Regions from separate parts of the Tersicoccus mangrovi genome, predicted to be linked through region 1. Evidence: predicted binding sites of a transcription regulator. Region 1 holds the regulator's gene; the other holds the start of a gene.
What was found. The regulator LexA, encoded in region 1, represses DNA repair genes until DNA is damaged. The targets are predictions, from matches to a motif close to TCGAACANNTGTTCGA.
Positions count from the first base shown of each region.

Region 2: the regulator LexA is predicted to act here: its motif matches at 6,663-6,678, upstream of ruvA (Holliday junction branch migration protein RuvA).

Region 1 covers NZ_JBAJMW010000009.1:73,848-82,584, forward strand. The annotation lists gene V6N00_RS15650 (MFS transporter) at 1-1,311, opposite strand, end outside; gene V6N00_RS15655 (SseB family protein) at 1,357-2,208, opposite strand; gene priA (bifunctional 1-(5-phosphoribosyl)-5-((5-phosphoribosylamino)methylideneamino)imidazole-4-carboxamide isomerase/phosphoribosylanthranilate isomerase PriA) at 2,205-2,993, opposite strand; gene hisH (imidazole glycerol phosphate synthase subunit HisH) at 3,124-3,762, opposite strand; gene hisB (imidazoleglycerol-phosphate dehydratase HisB) at 3,759-4,367, opposite strand; gene V6N00_RS15675 (histidinol-phosphate transaminase) at 4,539-5,675, opposite strand; gene V6N00_RS15680 (LysM peptidoglycan-binding domain-containing protein) at 5,808-6,134, opposite strand; gene lexA (transcriptional repressor LexA) at 6,655-7,371, shown strand; gene V6N00_RS15690 (ATP-dependent DNA helicase) at 7,419-8,737, opposite strand, start outside.
Region 2 covers NZ_JBAJMW010000007.1:90,243-98,979, reverse strand. The annotation lists gene V6N00_RS14375 (IclR family transcriptional regulator) at 1-56, shown strand, start outside; gene V6N00_RS14370 (PDR/VanB family oxidoreductase) at 224-1,213, shown strand; gene V6N00_RS14365 (cytochrome P450) at 1,254-2,480, shown strand; gene V6N00_RS14360 (MFS transporter) at 2,483-3,916, shown strand; gene pdxT (pyridoxal 5'-phosphate synthase glutaminase subunit PdxT) at 4,063-4,713, shown strand; gene V6N00_RS14350 (YebC/PmpR family DNA-binding transcriptional regulator) at 4,716-5,474, shown strand; gene ruvC (crossover junction endodeoxyribonuclease RuvC) at 5,491-6,138, shown strand; gene ruvA (Holliday junction branch migration protein RuvA) at 6,724-7,422, shown strand; gene ruvB (Holliday junction branch migration DNA helicase RuvB) at 7,445-8,527, shown strand.

The DNA of each region.
Region 1 (8,737 bases):
ACGTGCCCGGGCGCGGCCGCCCACGAGGCCGAGGCCGACCAGCGCGAGCAGCAGCGCCACCCCGCCGGCACCGACGAACCCGGCTCCGGGACCGAAGACGTCGATCGCGATGCCGATCGTCGGCGACCCGATGGCGCTACCGGCAGTCAGGGCCGAGCCGTACCACCCCATCGCCTGACCCCGCCGGGCCTCCCCCACCAGGTCCGCGACCCGCTCGCTGCACGCCGTCAGGGTCGGAGCGCACAGCAGCCCCGGCGGGATGGCCAGCAGGCCGAGGGTCAGCGGATCGGTGGCCAGCACCATCGGGATCGTCAGCAGACTCATCCCGGCGAGCAGGAGCAGTGGCGGGACGGGCCGGTCCAGGACGCCGTAGACGAGTCCACCGGCCACCGACGCGAGGCACCAGAAGAGGAAGACCAGTCCGAGCGAGTCGACCTGATCGGAGCCGCGGAGCACCGCGACGAAGCTGACGTCGCTGCCCGAGAGCAGCAGCCCGACCGCGGCGGCGGCCCCGAGGACGGCGCCCACCGCCGGCGTGATCCAGGCCATCCGCCGCCCGGGACGTCCCAGGACCGGCAGCGACGACGTCACGAGCGGCAGGGACGAGGTGACGGCGTCGGTGGCGGAGGCGATCTCGGCGGGCGCGAGCGTCTCGACCGCCTCGGCGTCCTGTCGCCGGTTCCGCTCGCCGGCCGCCGCATCGTCGCGGGTGCCGAGCTGACTGGACCGGGTGGGCGGGTCGAACCACATGAGCAGCACCCCGGCCAGCGCCGAGCACACGCCGACGAGGACGAGGCCCGTCTGGGTGTGCAGCGTCGTCGCGAGCAGGACGCCGGTCGCGGGCCCGACGATGAACACCAGCTCGGTCGCCATCGAGTCGACGGCGAAGGCGGTACGGCGCTGGTCCTCGGCCACGAGCACGGCGAGGGACTGGCGGACGACGGAGAACACGGGCAGCGCGAACAGCCCGCCGAGGACGGCCGCCGGGATCAGCAGCTCGTACGGCAGGAACGGGGCGATCGACCAGATCACGGCCTCGGCCACGACGGACGGCAGCAGGGCGCGACGCAGGCCGACGGTGTCGACGCGGTGCCCGCGCCAGGGGGCGCCGACGGCCAGGCCGAGGGTGATCGCGGTGGCGACGATGCCGGCGGCGGTGTAGCCGCGGGACAGCGCGTCGACCACGTGCAGGGTCAGCAGCACGCCGGCGGCGGCGTGCGGGACGCGAGCGAGCATGCCCACGAGCAGCAGCCGGCGGATCGGGGGCTGCGACAGCAGGGTACCGTACCGGGCGAACGTCGTCGTCCTCATCGCGAACGTCGTCCTGTCCTCTCATCCCGGGCTCGACGGCGCGGGTCAGGCGGGAGCGGCCACGATCCGCATCTCGATGGAATCGACGCCGTCGGCGAACACGGGGTCGGCGGCCAGGCGCTCCTGGATGCGACGCACGACGGCGTCGAGTTCGTGTCGGTCGAGACCGGAGCGCAGGGTGAGACCGATGCGCAGCTCCGGGCCGGGACCGCCTCCGGCGATCCGGGCCCCGTTCCGGTCGGCGCTGACCACGCCCCGGCCCGCCGCGCAGTCGACCTGCAGGACGGCGGGCTCGCTCACTGTAACACCGCGTGCGGCGGCGGCGACGGCGGGGTCGGCGTACGACGGCGTCCAGGGCTTCTGCTGCGCGAGGGCCCACAGTGCGGGCCGCCGGACCACGAAGCTGACGGCGCCGCCGGGGTCGAGCACCATCAGCTGGGCGTCCTCGGCGGCCGCGGACAGGGCGGCGCGCGGTGCCCAGGTGGGGATCGGCCTCGCGTCGGGGTGCCAGGCGCGCAACGCGTCGACGGACGTGAAGACCGGCAGCGCGGTGCGGCCGTCGGGCGCGGCAATGGTCACCAGCGACAGGTCGGCCTCCTTGTCGGAGACCGGGACCGGATCGTTCGCGTCCCCGGCGACGCTGGCGATCAGCGGCACGAAGATCCGGGCGTCCCGCAGCGCGTCGACGACGGCGGCCTCCCCGGCGCGGCCGGCACGGAGGGCGTCCAGGGCCGCGGCCACGCGGGCGTCGGCGAGGCCGTCGTCACCGGCGTGTTCCGCGGTCGCGGGGACGGATCCGGCGAGGTCGCGCCCGGCCCAGGGCACACCGGCCGAGTCGGCGGGCCCACCGGCGGCGTCCAGCAGCGCCCGGATGTGCCCGGGCAGCTCACGGCTCACGGGCGGCCGGCGACGTCCAGCGCCTCGGGCAGCGTGAAGGCGCCCGCGTACAGCGCCTTGCCCACGATGGCGCCCTCGAGGCCCCGCGGGACGAGGGTGCGCAGCGCCGTCAGGTCGGCGAGGGAGGAGATGCCGCCGGAGGCGACGACGGGCTTGCCGGTGCGGGTGATGACCTCGCCGAGCAGGTCGAGGTTGGGTCCGCGCATGGTGCCGTCCTTGGTGACGTCCGTGACGACGTAGCGGGCGCAGCCGGCGTCCTCGAGCCGGGCCAGCACCTCCCACAGGTCGCCACCCTCGCGGGTCCAGCCGCGGGCGGCCAGCGTGGTGCCGCGCACGTCGAGGCCGACGGCGATCGCGTCGCCGTACTTCTCGATCGCGGCCGCGGTCCATTCCGGGTTCTCGAGGGCGGCGGTGCCGAGGTTGACCCGGGTGGCGCCGAGCTCGAGGGCCTGGTCGAGGGAGGCGTCGTCGCGGATGCCGCCGGACAGCTCGATCTTCACGTCGAGGTTCTCGACGACCCGGGCCAGCAGGTCCCGGTTGGAGCCGCGGCCGAAGGCGGCGTCGAGGTCGACGAGGTGCACCCACTCGGCGCCGGCGTCCTGCCACTGCCGGGCGGCGTCGACCGGGTCCCCGTACGCGGTCTCGCTTCCGGCCTCGCCCTGGACGAGCCGCACGGCCTGCCCGTCGGCGACGTCGACCGCCGGCAGCAGGACCAGCCGGTGCTCGCTCGTGCCGGCCGTCTCGGCGGGGGCCTCGGCGGCAGGGCCCTCGGGGGTGGTGCTCATGCGTGTCCTCGTCTTCTCCGGCGGATGCCGGTCGTGGTGCTCGTCGTGCTCGTGGTGCTCGGCGCGCTCGTGGTGCTCGTGGAGGTCGGGGTGCCACAGCGGGCGGGGCGGCTCCCGAGTCCCGCGCCCCCTACAGCGTGCCGAGCCAGTTGCTCAGCAGCTGCGCGCCGGCGTCGGCGGACTTCTCGGGGTGGAACTGGGTGGCCGAGAGCGGGCCGTTCTCCACCGCGGCGATGAACGGGCCGCCGTGCCGGCTCCACGTGACGCGCGGCGGCGCCATGGCGGGGATGGTCACGTCGAACGCCCACTCCTGGACCCCGTAGGAGTGCACGAAGTAGAAGCGCTCGTCGGCCAGGCCCGCGAAGAGGGTGCTGTCGGCGGGGGGTTCGACGGTGTTCCAGCCCATGTGCGGGACGACGTCGGCGGCGAGCCGCTCGACGGTGCCGGGCCACTCCCCCAGGCCGGCGGTCGGCACGCCGTGCTCGACGCCGCGGTCGAACATCACCTGCATGCCGACGCAGATGCCGAGGACCGGCCGGTTGCCCGCGATCCGCCGCCCGATCAGGCGGGGCGCGTCGACCGCCCGCAGGCCGGTCATGACGGCCTCGAACGCGCCGACGCCCGGGACGACGAGGCCCGCGGCCTCGGTCACGTCCGCCGGGTCGCGGCTGAGGGTGACGTCGGCGCCGACGCGTTCCAGGGCACGCACGGCCGAGCGGATGTTCCCGGATCCGTAGTCCAGGACGGTGACGCTGGGTCTGCCGCTCACAGGGCGCCCTTGGTCGAGGGAATGCCGCTCACCCGCGGGTCGGGCTCGACGGCGACACGCAGCGCGCGGGCGAGCGCCTTGAACTGGGCCTCGACGATGTGGTGCGGGTCGCGGCCGCCGAGCACCGTCATGTGCAGGCAGATGTGCGCGTGCAGCGCGATGGCCTCCAACACGTGCCGGGTCAGGGAGCCGGTGAAGTGGCCGCCGATGAGGTGGTACTCCTGGCCGGCGGGCTCGCCGGTGTGCACGAGGTAGGGGCGGCCGGAGATGTCGACGACGGCCCGGGCGAGGGCTTCGTCCAGCGGCACGGTGGCCTCGCCGAAGCGGCGGATGCCGGCCTTGTCGCCGAGTGCCTCGCGCAGCACCTCGCCGAGCGTGATGGCGACGTCCTCGACCGTGTGGTGCACGTCGATGTGGGTGTCGCCGCTCGCCTGGACCGTCAGGTCGATCAAGGAGTGCTTGGCCAGCGCGGTCAGCATGTGGTCGTAGAACGGCACGGTCGTGTCGATCCGGGCCTCACCCGTGCCGTCGAGGTTGACCTCGACCGTCACGGACGACTCGCTCGTCGTGCGTTCGCGGCGGGCGGTCCGGGATGGGGTGCTCATGGCAGTCCTTCGTGGTCACGCAGATGGTGACGGGGTCGGAGGGGACGGGTCGAGTCTAGCGAGCGGTCCCGCGGACACTCCGTGGAGCCTGGGCCGGCAGTGTCGGTCGATATCGGGCGACGCCCTCGCACCGTGCCGGTGCGGGTGGCCGGGCTGGCCGGGCTCCCGTGGTCAGGGCGCGGGGACGGCGATGCCGGCGTCGGCCAGCTCCTGCATCCGGTCGAGGAAGGCGCTGGTCTCGGCCTCGGTGCCGGCACTGACCCGCAGCCGGCCGTGCAGGCCGATGTCGCGGATGATGACGCCGGCGTCGAGCAGGCCGTGCCACACCGCCTCCGGATCCTGCAGCGGGCCGAAGAGGACGAAGTTCGAGTCCGACGGAGTGGGCGTCAGCCCGAGCCGGTCCAGACCGTCGACGATGCGGTCCCGCTGGGCCTTGATGTCCTCGACGGTGGCGAGCAGCGCGTCGGCGTGGGCGAGGGCCGCCAGGGCCACCGCCTGGGTGACGGCCGAGAGGTGGTACGGCAGCCGGACGAGGCGCAGCGCGTCCGTGACCTCGGGGGCGGCGGCCATGTAGCCCAGGCGCGTGCCGGCCATGCCGAAGGCCTTGCTCATGGTGCGCGAGATGATCAGGCGTTCCCGGCCCGGCAGCAGCTCGAGGGCGCTGGGCGTGCCGGTGTGGGCGAACTCAGCGTAGGCCTCGTCGACGATCACCATGGATCGGGTGGCCTCCGTCGCCGCGTAGACCGCCTCGATGACATCGAGGCCGGTGGACGTGCCCGTGGGGTTGTTCGGGCTGCAGACGATGACGACGTCCGGAGCGTGCTCCCGCACCTGGGCCGCGGCGGACTCGGCGGTGAGCGTGAAGTCCGCCTCCCGGGTCCCGGCGATGTAGCCGGTGTCGGTCCCCGCGGCCAGGAGCGGATACATGGAGTACGTGGGCGGGAAGCTCATCAGCGTCCGGCCGGGCCCGGCGAACGCCTGGAGGATCTGCTGCAGCACCTCGTTGGACCCGTTCGCCGCCCACAGCCGATCCGCGGTCAGCCCGTGCCCGAGGTAGCGGGCCAGACTCTCGCGCATCGTGGTGAACTCCCGGTCGGGGTACCGGTTGAGGGTCTCGAGGGTGCCCTCGACGCCCGTGACGATCGCCTCCCGCACGGCCGTCGGCAACGGATGCGTGTTCTCGTTGACGTTCAGTTGGATCGGCACGTCGATCTGCGGTGCCCCGTAGGGGACGGTACCCCGCAGATTCTCGCGCAGCGGCAGCGCGTTCAGGCGCTCCAGTCGTTCCTCGGCGCTCGTGGGATTCACCGTCCCAGTCTAGGAAAGCCGCCCGGGCGCCCGCGAATCGCCGTTGTCGTGATCCCGCACGCGGGCTGCGCGCGGGAGACTCACAGCGCGCCGGCCACGGGCAGCGCCCCCACTCACGGCGCGAGACGCCCGTCAGGAGCCGAGCGGAATGTAGAGCTTGCGGCCGGCGTCGATGTGGTCCCCGCTCAACCCGTTGAGGCTGACGATCTTCGCGACGACGTCCCGGGTGTCACGCCCGTGCGCGTTCTCGGCCGCCACCTGCCACAGGGACTGACCCGGCTGGACCGTCACCTGCACGGCGGGCGTCGACGGCACCTGCCGGACTCCTTGTTCGGCCGCCGCCGGCGCCGTCGTGAACACCCCGACCACCGTCAGCAGGACGGCCACGGCGAGCAGCACCGGCAGGCCGACGAAGACGAGCCGGCCCCGCCGCGTCAGATGCAGCGGCGACCGCGACACGCGGCGGGACGCGGCGGCAGCAGGGACCACGGCCGGACGCGCCGCGGTCGGATGCGCCGCACCAGCCGGACGCGCAGCGGCGACACGGGCCGGGGCGGTCCGCGCAGCCGCCGCCTGTGCGACGCGCGGACGGACGGCCCGCAGAGGAGCGGGTGCCGGACGCCGGACGCTGCGGACCGCGGGCCGCGCTGCGGTGGCAGCCGCGCGCGGGCTGCGGTGGAGAGACAGGGTGAAGCTCGGTGCGTGCAGGACGTGGGTCGACATGCCAGCCTCCTCGGTCGGGGACCCGGGATGCATCCGCCGCGGCCGTTCACCGCGTTCGAACACATCTTCGAATCTGTTCTGGTCCATTTCTAGCACTGATCATCGAACGATGTCGAGACTCGCTAGAACATGTGTTTGAAAACGCTCCCCTGCTCCCCTACCGTGAGGCGCAGGGAGCCGGTTTGGTTCCCAGTGCACCAACCGCCACCGACAGAACTGCCGAGAGCCGATTCCGCCACCGCTCGTGGGCCGTGACATCGGGACCGTGAGAGGACAGACCGACGTGCAGCGAAGCGCAGGGACCCGGGGCCTGACCGCCCGTCAGCAGAAGATCCTCGAGACCATCCAGCGCTCCGTCACGGCCAAGGGCTATCCGCCGTCCATGCGGGAGATCGGCGACACCGTCGGGCTGGCCAGCCTCTCGAGCGTCACGCACCAGCTGGGCCAGCTCGAGCGCCTCGGCTACCTGCGCCGCGACCCCAAGCGACCGCGCGCCATGGAGGTGCTCATCCCCCTGACGCTGGCCGAGGAGCCCGTTCCCGCCGGCGACGCCGACGCGGCCGTACTCGCTCCCACGCCGCTGGCCCCGTCGGCCACCGACACCGCGATGGTCCCGCTCGTGGGGCGGATCGCCGCCGGTGGCCCGATCCTGGCCGACCAGCAGGTCGAGGACGTCATGCCGCTGCCGCGCCGCCTCGTCGGGCATGGGGAACTGTTCATGCTGCAGGTCGCCGGTGACTCGATGATCGACGCGGCCATCTGCGACGGCGACTGGGTCGTGGTGCGGCGGCAGAACGCCGCGGAGAACGGCGACATCGTGGCCGCGCTGCTCGACGACGAGGCGACGGTCAAGACCTTCCGGCAGCGCGACGGCCACACCTGGCTGCTCCCCCAGAACACCCAGTACGAGCCGATTCTCGGCGACCACGCCACCGTGATGGGCAAGGTCGTCTCCGTGGTGCGCGCGCTCTAGTCACTCGGGCGCGAGGCGCTCGGCCCCTCGCGCGAAGTTCCGCGAGCTCAGCTCGCCGCCTCAGCTCCCGACGTGTTCGTCGCGGCACCGGCATCGGCCGCCGCGAGCCGCTCCAGTGCGGCCAGGGCCACGTCGCGGTCCGTCGTGGTCCAGAACGGCGGCAGCGACGCCCTCAGGAAACCGCCGTAGCCCGCCGTCGCGAGCCGCGAGTCCAGGACGGCGACGACACCGCGATCCCCGCGGCTGCGGATCAACCGACCCGCCCCCTGAGCGAGGCGCACGGCGGCATGGGAGGCCGCGACGGCCATGAAGCCGTTGCCGCCGGCCCCGGCGACCGCACGGGTGCGCGCCGTCGAGAGCGGGTCGTCCGGCCGGGGGAACGGGATCTTGTCGATGACGACGAGCCGGCACGCGGGCCCGGGCACGTCGACGCCCTGCCACAGCGACATGGTGCCGAACAGGCAGGTGTCGGGATCCGCGGCGAACTGCTCGATGAGCGCCGCCGTGCTGCCCTCCCCCTGGCACAGGATCGGCACGTCGAGCTTCTCGCGCAGCACGTCGGCCGCCTGCTCGGCGGCGCGGCGGGCCGAGAACAGTCCCAGGGCGCCACCGCCGGACGCCCGGATCAAAGCCTCCAGCTCCTCGAGGGCGGCCGGGGAGATGCCCTGCGAGGGCCGCGGCAGGTGCTTGGCCACGTAGAGCACGCCCTGGCGCGGATAGTCGAACGGGGAGCCGACGTCGACGCCGGTCCAGGCCGGAGCGCCGGCGCCCTGCAGCCCGAGCGCGCCGGCGACGGGCTCGAACGCGGCGCCGATGGCCAGGGTCGCGGACGTGAGCACGACGGTCCGGTCGGCGAACAGGCCGTCGCGCAGGCGCCCGGCCACCGAGAGCGGCGCGATCGTCAGGGTCGCGGGATCGGTCGGGTCCGCCTCGGCGTAGCCGGTCTGCGGCGACCAGTGCCCCGGGCGGGAGACCCACACCGCGTCGCTGGCGGGCGCGGCGGCGAGCAGGCGCTCGGCCACGTCGTGCACCTGGGTGAGGCGGGAGCGGGCCATCTGCCGGCCGCCGTCGGCCGCCGCGCCCTGCGTGGGCTTCGAATCGGAGAGCGCGGCGCGGGTCGCGGCCAGCATCCGGTTGACGGCGGTCGCCGCCTCCTCGTCGAGTCCGCGCGCGAGCAGCCCGGTCGGGGCGGTCGCCAGGGCGGCGTCGAAGCCGTCGGCGGCCTCGTGCAGGGCGGTGACGTCGATCGCAGTGTGGCGGCGCGCGGCGGTCGCGGCGGTGTGCACCATCGTGGAGGAGAGCTGACCGGTCACAGCGCCGGTCACCCGGTCGGCCAGTTCGTGGGCCTCGTCGATGACGGCGACGT
Region 2 (8,737 bases), on a different contig from region 1:
CGGCCCTGCAGGTGGCGGCCAACGCGATCGCCCGCGCCCTCGACCGGAACGGCTGAGCGCAGGCCGGAACCACCGGCCGCGGGCCGACCGTTCGGGCCCGTCGGCGTGGGTCCCACCGTGCTTTCCGTCCAGTGGGAGAGAGGGCGTGATCTCCGGCACGTTGCGGTCCTATCGTCGTCCCGTGATGACAGGCAGCCGACAGGCTCGAGCGGAAGGACAGCGGATGACGGCTCACGCCGAGGTCTCGGACTCCCCGCTCACGGTGTCCGCCGACCAGGACGCGATCGTGATCGCACGGCGGCACGCGGCCGACGGCGTCGCGCACCTCACCCTGCAGTCCGCCGACGGAGGCTCCTTCCCGGCCTGGGAGGCGGGCGCCCACATCGACCTGCACGTGCCCGGGCACACACGCCAGTACTCCATCTGCTCCTCGCCGAGCGACCGGTCGAGCCTGGACATCGCCGTCCTGCACGACCCCGGGTCGCGTGGCGGATCCGCCTGGGTGCATGCCGAGCTGACCGTCGGGACACGGGTGGTCATCGGCGGCCCGCGGAACACCTTCGCCCTCGCGCCGTCACGCAAGTACCTCTTCATCGCCGGCGGCATCGGCATCACGCCGATGCTCGCGATGATCGAGGCGGCCGAGCAGGCGGGCAGGGAATGGCGCCTCGCCTACGGCGGCCGGAACCTGCGGACCATGGCCTTCGCCGAGGAACTGCTCGACACGTACGGCCCCGACCGCGTCCTGCTCTACCCGTCGGAGGAGACGGGCCGCCTGGACCTGGAGGCGCTGCTCGGGGTCCCGCGGGCGCTCATGCTCGTCTATGCGTGCGGCCCCCAGCGGCTCCTCGACGCGGTCGAGGACTACTGCCTCGGCTGGCCGGCCGGTGCGCTGCACATCGAGCGCTTCGCCGCCGCTGCGCCCGGGCAGGGTACCTCCGGCGCCTTCGACGTCGAGCTGAGCCGGACGGGACGTCGCGTCCACGTCCCCGCGGACCGCACAATCCTCGATGCCGTCGAGGACGCCGGGGTGCGGGTCCTCTCGTCCTGCCGGGCCGGGGTGTGCGGCACGTGCGAGATCCCGGTCCTCGCCGGCGACGTCGACCACCGGGACGCCGTCCTCACCGCCGAGGACCGGGCCCGCAGCGGCTCCATGATGGTCTGCGTCTCGCGTGCCGCTGCCGGCTGCAGCACGCTCACCCTCGACCTCTGACTCGACTTCTGACTCGACTTCTGACCTCCGGGAGGACCCCATGTCGCTCATGACCCGTCACGATGCGCCCGTGCTCGACATCGACCCGTTCTCCCCGGAGAGCCTCGTGGGCCGCTACACCCTGCACGAGACGCTCCGCGAAACCGGTCCCGTCGTGTACCTGGAGCAGTACGGCGTCTACGCCGTCAGTCACTTCGACGCCGTCCACGAGGTGCTCATGGACTTCGAGACCTACTGCTCCTCCGGCGGCGTCGGGCCCACGGACATCCGCACCGCATCGGAGTGGCGCCCCGCCGGCATCCTCGAGTCGGATCCGCCGACCCACACCGCCATGCGCCGTGGTCTGTCCAAGGTGATCCACCCGGGCTCCGTGCGTGAGTTGGCCGCCGGCTTCACCCCGACCGCGGAGTCCCTCGCCGAGACGCTGGTGGCCCGCGGTTCCTTCGACGCCGCCACCGACCTGGCCCAGGTGTACCCGCTGCGGGTCTTTCCCGACGCCGTCGGCATCCCCGACACCGGGCGGGAGAATCTCCTGCCCTACGGGAGCATGGCCTTCAACGCCTTCGGCCCGCGCAACGCGATCTACGAGCAGGCCTTCGTCGGCGGCGAGGCCGTGGCGGCGTGGGTCGAGGAAGCCTGCGCCCGAGGCAGCCTGCTGCCCGGCGGGTTCGGCGAGAAGATCTGGGAACAGGCCGACCTGGGCAACATCACCGACAGCGAGGCATCGTTCCTCGTCCGGGCCCTGCTCTCCGCCGGCGTCGACACCACCGTGGCCGGCATCGGCAACACCGTCCTGTGCCTGGCACGCGAACCGGAACAGTGGAGCCGCCTGCGGCGCGATCCCCACCTGGTCAAGTTCGCCGTCGACGAGGCGCTCCGTCTCGAGTCGCCGTTCCAGATGTTCCACCGCACCACGACGGTGGACACGGAACTGGCAGGCGTGCGGATCCCGGCCGACGCGAAGCTGCTGCTGTTCCTCGGCGCCGCCAACCGGGACCCGCGTCGGTGGGGCGACGCCGCACAGTCCTTCGACCTGGAGCGGAACGCCACGGGGCACGTCGCCTTCGGCATGGGCCTGCACCAGTGCATCGGGCAGCCGATCGCCCGGCTCGAGATCGAGCTGGTCCTCAAGGCCCTCGTGGCTCGCGCCGCCACGCTCGAGCTCGACGGCGACCCCGTCGAGCAGCTCCACAACACCCTGCATTTCTTCTCGTCCATCCCCCTGACGGTCTCCGCCGCGGCGCGGACCGGAGCTACGAAGGAGTAGCCATGACCCAGATCGCCGACCCCACCCCGCACCGGGGGACGGGGGAGTCCGCTAAGGACCCCGCCTCCTGGTCCTACGCCCGACGCCGCCGCTACGGTTGGGTCGTCACCGGCTCTCTCCTGTTCCTCATGATGCTCAGCTGGGCGGACAAGGCCGTCCTCGGCCTGGCGGCCGTGCCGATCATGAAGGACCTGCACATCACCCCGGAGATGTTCGGCGTGGTCAGCAGCGCCATGTTCTTCACCTTCGGCGTCGCGCAACTCGTCGCGGCGCCGCTGGCCAACAAGGTGCAGAGCCGGTGGATCCTGCTGGTCATCTGCATCCTGTGGTCGATCGCCCAGGCCCCGGTCCTGGTCTTCGTCTCCCTCCCCGCCCTGTGGGTCAGCCGGTTGCTCCTGGGCGCCGGTGAGGGACCGCTCGCTCCTGTCATGATGCACGGCGTCTACAAGTGGTTCCCCGCGAAGAAGGGCGCCACCCCGGCGGCGCTCGCGTCCTCGGGTGTGACGCTCGGCATCGTCGCCTTCGCCCCGGTGCTCGCCTGGGTGATCGGATCCTTCGGATGGCGCGCCGCGTTCGCCGTCCTCGCCGTCGTCGGGCTGCTCTTCGCCGTCTACTGGGCGTTCGTGGGCAAGGAAGGTCCGTACACGAGCCACGCCGCCGAGCGCGAACTCGACGGCGTCGGGGAGGCCGAGCTGGCCGCCCACGGGGCCGAGCCGGGCCTCGACGTGCCCGAGCCGCGGATCCCCTACCTGCGCACGATCCTCTCGCCGAGCTGGATCTTCGCCGTCCTGACGTCGTTCTTCGGCTACTGGACCTTCACCCTCGCCATGTCCTGGGGACCGGCCTACTTCCAGACGGTGCTCGGCCTGACGGGCCAGCAGGCCGGCAGCCTGATCGCCCTGCCGGCCGCGTGGGGTGCCGTCGCGACGGTCGGGCTCAGCGCGCTGACCCAGCGGCTGCACGGACGCGGGATCCCCACCCGTCGATCGCGCGCCTGGGTGCTCGGCGGCGCCGCCGTGTTCGGTGGCACCGCATTGTTCGCCGCATCCCTCGTCCCGAGCCCGGTGCTGGCCGTCGCCCTGATGGTGTTCGGTTTCGGCACGGCGCCGGCCCTGTTCGCCCTGAGCTACCTCGTCGTGGCGGAGCTGACCTCGGTGGCCCAGCGCGGGGCGAATCTGTCCATCGCCAACGCGGTCTTCACCACGGGCGGCGTCTTCGCTCCCGCCGTGTCCGGGTTCCTGATCGGCGGTGCTGCGACACCGGCTGCCGGCTACACGGAGTCCTTCGCCCTCGCCGGCGGACTGCTGCTGGTCTGCGGGGTCCTCAGCCTCCTGTTCGTCAACCAGCAGCGGGACCGTCGCCGGCTCGGGCTGGCCGCGCCGGCGGCTCCGACGGAGCCTCGGCCCGGTCGTCGTGCGGCGGCCGTCTCCGCCTGACGGGCCACTCGACGCCACAGGAGTGCCGGACCGGATCACCGGTCCGGCGCTCCTATCATGGACCGGTGCCTTCCTCTCTGACCCGTGATCTCGAACCCCGCGTTCTCGACACCGTCCCGCAGCCCGCGCTCGCCGGCGCGGACGGTCTGCGTCTCGGGGTGCTGGCCGTCCAGGGCGACGTCCGGGAGCACGCCGCGATCCTCGACGAGTTCGGCGCCGACGTCGTCCTCGTGCGCCGGCCCGGCGAGATCGACGGCCTCGACGGCCTCGTGATCCCCGGCGGGGAGTCCACCACGATGGACAAACTGACCCGGGCCTTCGACCTCGCCGAGCCGTTGCGTGACGCCATCGCCGGCGGCCTGCCCGTGTACGGTTCGTGCGCCGGGATGATCATGCTCGCCGACCGCGTCGCCGACCCAGCCCTGGACCGGCAGGGTGACCCGCAGCGCACCCTCGGCGGCATCGACATGACCGTGCGACGGAACGCCTTCGGCCGGCAGCGGGAGTCCTTCGAGGTCACACTGGACTTCACCGACGTCGGCGACGTGCCCGCCGTGTTCATCCGCGCACCGCTGGCCGAACAGGTCGGCGACGGCGTCGAGGTGCTCGCCCGCACGCCGTCCGACGCGCCCGCTCAGCACCCCGACGGGGATGCTGACCCGGAGGTCCGCGACACGGCCGGTAGAATCGTCGCAGTGCGGTCGGGGAAGCTCCTCGCCACGTCCTTCCATCCGGAGGTCACCGGCGAGCGGCGGATCCACGACCTGTTCATCCGGATGATCAGAGGAGAAGCGTAGGTATGTCGGGCCACTCCAAATGGGCGACCACCAAGCACAAGAAGGCCGTCATCGACGGCCGCCGCGCGAAGGCGTTCGCCAAGTTCATCAAGAACATCGAGGTCGCGGCGCGCATGGGCGGCCCGGACACGTCCGGTAACCCGGCCCTCGAGCTCGCGGTCTCCAAGGCGAAGAAGAACTCGGTCCCCAACGACAACATCGATCGCGCGGTCAAGCGCGGCGCGGGGCTGACCGGCGAGACGATCGACTACTCGGAGATCTTCTACGAGGCTCGCGGCCCCCAGGGGTCGGCGCTGCTCGTCGAGTGCCTGACGGACAACAAGAACCGCGCCGCCTCCGAAGTGCGCGTGGCGATCACCCGCAACGGCGGCACCGTGGCCGACCAGGGGTCGGTCAACTACCTCTTCACCCGCAAGGGCGTCGTCCGGCTGCCGAAGAACGACCTGTCCGAGGACGACGTCCTGATGGCCGTGCTCGACGCGGGCGCCGAGGAGGTCAAGGACGAGGGCGAGAACTTCGAGGTGATCTCCGAGGCCAGCGACCTGCCCGCCATCCGCGCCGCCCTGACCGACGCGTCCATCGAGTACGAGACGGACGAGGCCGAGTTCCTCCCGTCGATGCACGTGGACCTCGACCCCGACGCCGCCCGCAAGTTCCTGCGCCTGGTCGACGCCCTCGAAGAGCTCGACGACGTGCAGAACGTCTACTCCAACGCGGACATCAGCGAGGCCGTCATGGCCGAGCTGGACACCGAGGACTGACGGGACGGTCGACGGCGTGAGCCTGCGCGTGCTCGGGGTCGACCCGGGCCTCACCCGCTGCGGGCTCGGCGTCGTCGACGTGACCGCCGACCGGCGCGCCACCCTCGTCGAGGTCGGCGTCGTCGGGACCCCGGCGGGCACACCGCTCGACGCGCGGCTCTTCGCCATCGACGCCGCCGTCGAGCAGTGGCTGGATCGCCACAACCCGGACGTGCTCGCCGTCGAGCGGGTGTTCAGCCAGCTCAACGTCTCCACCGTGATGGGCACAGCGCAGGCGTCCGGCGTCGTCATCGCCGCAGCGGCCCGGCGCGGCATCGCGGTCGCGCTGCACACGCCGACCGAGGTCAAGGCCGCCGTCACCGGCAACGGTCAGGCGGACAAGGGCTCGGTCGCCCGGATGGTCGTGCGCATCCTCCGCCTTCCTGAGGCACCGACACCCGCGGACGCCGCCGACGCCCTCGCCCTGGCCATCACCCACGCGTGGCGGTCGGGGCTGAGCGCCGTCGCGTCGTCGACGGCCGACGCCGGGTCGACCTCGCGGGCGGCCGCCGCGGCGCGGGCCGGTCAGCGCACGCCGGGCGGCACGCTCACCGCGGCGCAGAAGCTCTGGGTGCAGGCCGAGGCCAGCGCCCGCCAGGCCGGTCACGGCCGCCGCCACCGGTAGGAGCGGCAGCCGGTTCGTCCTTGCTGCCGCAGCCACGTCGCTCCGTCCCAGGACACGTCGAGCCGGCGGGGGACAGGACGACCCGCGCAGGTCGTCCTGTGGCCCGGACCCACGACACGCCGACGTCCGTCGGGACAGGGTGATCCGACCGGCTCGTCCTGCGCCCCGTCCCGGGACACTCCGACGCGCTGAGGGATACGGCGTCACGGCCCCCGTGCGTGCGGCGTGTCGTGGGACCCAGTGCACGTCCCGACCTGCACGTCCCGACCTGCACACCCTCTCGTATCGTCGCGATCGGTGACAGATCCGACGGGCTCCGGCTGGGCCGCGCTCACCCGGTCCCAGGACCCGCCGGCGTCCATCGGGATCGGGCGTCGCAGCCCGGATCCGTGCGGCGTGTCGTGGGACCCGGTCTCGACCGTCGACCTTCCCGCGGCGTCCGACGTCGCCCCCTCCGGCGATGGGCGCCTCGCCGCGACGCGCGTGGTGATGCCGGGTGCTGTCGGTGCGCTCCCGTAGGGTGTTCGTAGATATGTTCGACCCCGCGATCCCCGCCCGGATCCCGCCCGAGAGGAGTGACCCGTCGTGATCAGCTCGCTTCGCGGCACCGTGACCCACGTCGGCCTCACCTCCGCGGTGATCGACGTCAACGGTTTCGGCATGCTCGTCAACGCCACCCCGCAGACCCTCGCCTCCCTCCGCCCGGGGGAGAGCGCCACCGTCGCGACGTCGATGGTCGTGCGCGAGGATTCGATGACCCTCTTCGGCTTCCCCGACGCCGAGCACCGCGAGGTGTTCGAGACCCTGCTCGGCGTCAGCGGCGTCGGTCCCCGGCTGGCCCTGGCGGTCCTCGCCGTACACGATCCGGAGACGGTGCGGATCGCCGCGGCGTCGGGCGACGACAAGGCGTTCAGCAAGGTCCCCGGCATCGGCCCCAAGGGTGCGCGGCGCATCGTCCTCGAGCTCGCGGACAAGCTGGTGCCCACGGGCGCGACCCCGGCGGCTGCGACGCCGGCCGGTCCCGTGTGGCAGCCGCAGGTGCTCCAGGCGCTCACCGGGCTCGGCTGGTCGGAGAAGGACGCGACGGCGGCGCTCGAGTCGGCCACGGCGGACGAGCCCGACGTCGCGGCCCGCGGCAACGTCGCCGAGATCCTCCGCCTCACGCTGCGCTGGCTCGGCCAGGACACCGGACGCGCCTCGCGCAGTGCCGGCACCCGCGCCCGGACGTCCACCCTCTCCCCGGCCGCCACCGACGACGACACCGTGACGGCCGGCCGTGGCTGAGAGCCAGGACGCCGGCGCCCGCATGGTCTCGGCCGACGGCGAGCCCGAGGAGCGGATGATCGAGGCCGCCCTGCGGCCCAAGAGCCTCGACGACTTCGTCGGGCAGAAGCGCGTGCGTGAGCAGCTCTCCCTCGTCCTGGAGGCCTCGCGCCTGCGCGGCCGCAGCGCCGACCACGTCCTGCTCTCGGGTCCGCCCGGACTGGGCAAGACGACGCTGGCCATGATCATCGCCGCCGAGATGAACGCACCGCTGCGCATCACGTCCGGCCCGGCCATCCAGCACGCCGGTGACCTCGCTGCGATCCTGTCCTCCCTCAGCGAAGGGGAGGTGCTCTTCCTCGACGAGATCCACCGCATGTCCCGGCCCGCCGAGGAGATGCTCTACATGGCCATGGAGGACTTCCGCGTCGACATCGTCGTCGGCAAGGGTGCGGGCGCCACCGCCATCCCGCTCGACCTGCCGCCCTTCACCCTGGTGGGCGCCACCACGCGGGCCGGGCTGCTGCCCGGCCCCCTGCGGGACCGGTTCGGCTTCACCGGCCACCTCGAGTTCTACGCCGTGGACGAGCTCGAGCGCGTGCTGCGCCGCTCGGCCGGCCTGATGGACCTCGCCGTCAACTCCGCCGGATTCGCGGAGATCGCCAAGCGCTCCCGGGGCACGCCGCGCATCGCCAACCGGCTGTTGCGCCGGGTCCGGGACTGGGCGCTCGTGCACGGGGTCCAGCAGATCGACGCCCGATCCGCCTCCGCAGCACTGGACATGTACGAGGTCGACGCGCGCGGCCTGGACCGCCTCGACCGGGCGGTGCTGCACGCCCTCGTCAGCAAGTTCCACGGCGGCCCTGTCGGCCTGTCCACCCTCGCCATCGCGGTGGGGGAGGAGACCGAGACCGTCGAGACCGTCGCCGAGCCGTACCTGGTGAGGGAGGGCCTTCTCGGCCGCACGCCGCGCGGACGCATCGCGATGCCGGCCGCCTACGAGCACCTCGGCATCGAACCGCCCGCCGGTTACGCCGCGGCGTCCCTCTCGGCCCGGCTGGACGAGGACGGCCCCGTCGCCGGCGGAACCGTTCCGTTGTTCGCGACGGACCAGCTCGACGACTGACCAGTTGGCGACGGACCAGGTCGCCGTGGATCCATCAGCCGTGGATCCATCAGCCGCGGATCAGTTCGACGACTGATCCGTTCCCCGCCCCGGCGGTCGCAGGTGCACCGATCCATGTCGATGCACGCACGTCAGCGCGCCGTCGTCACGGGCTCCGGCTGGGTGGCCTAGACTGAGCCGACACTCGTGATGCCTCTGCGCGCCCGATCA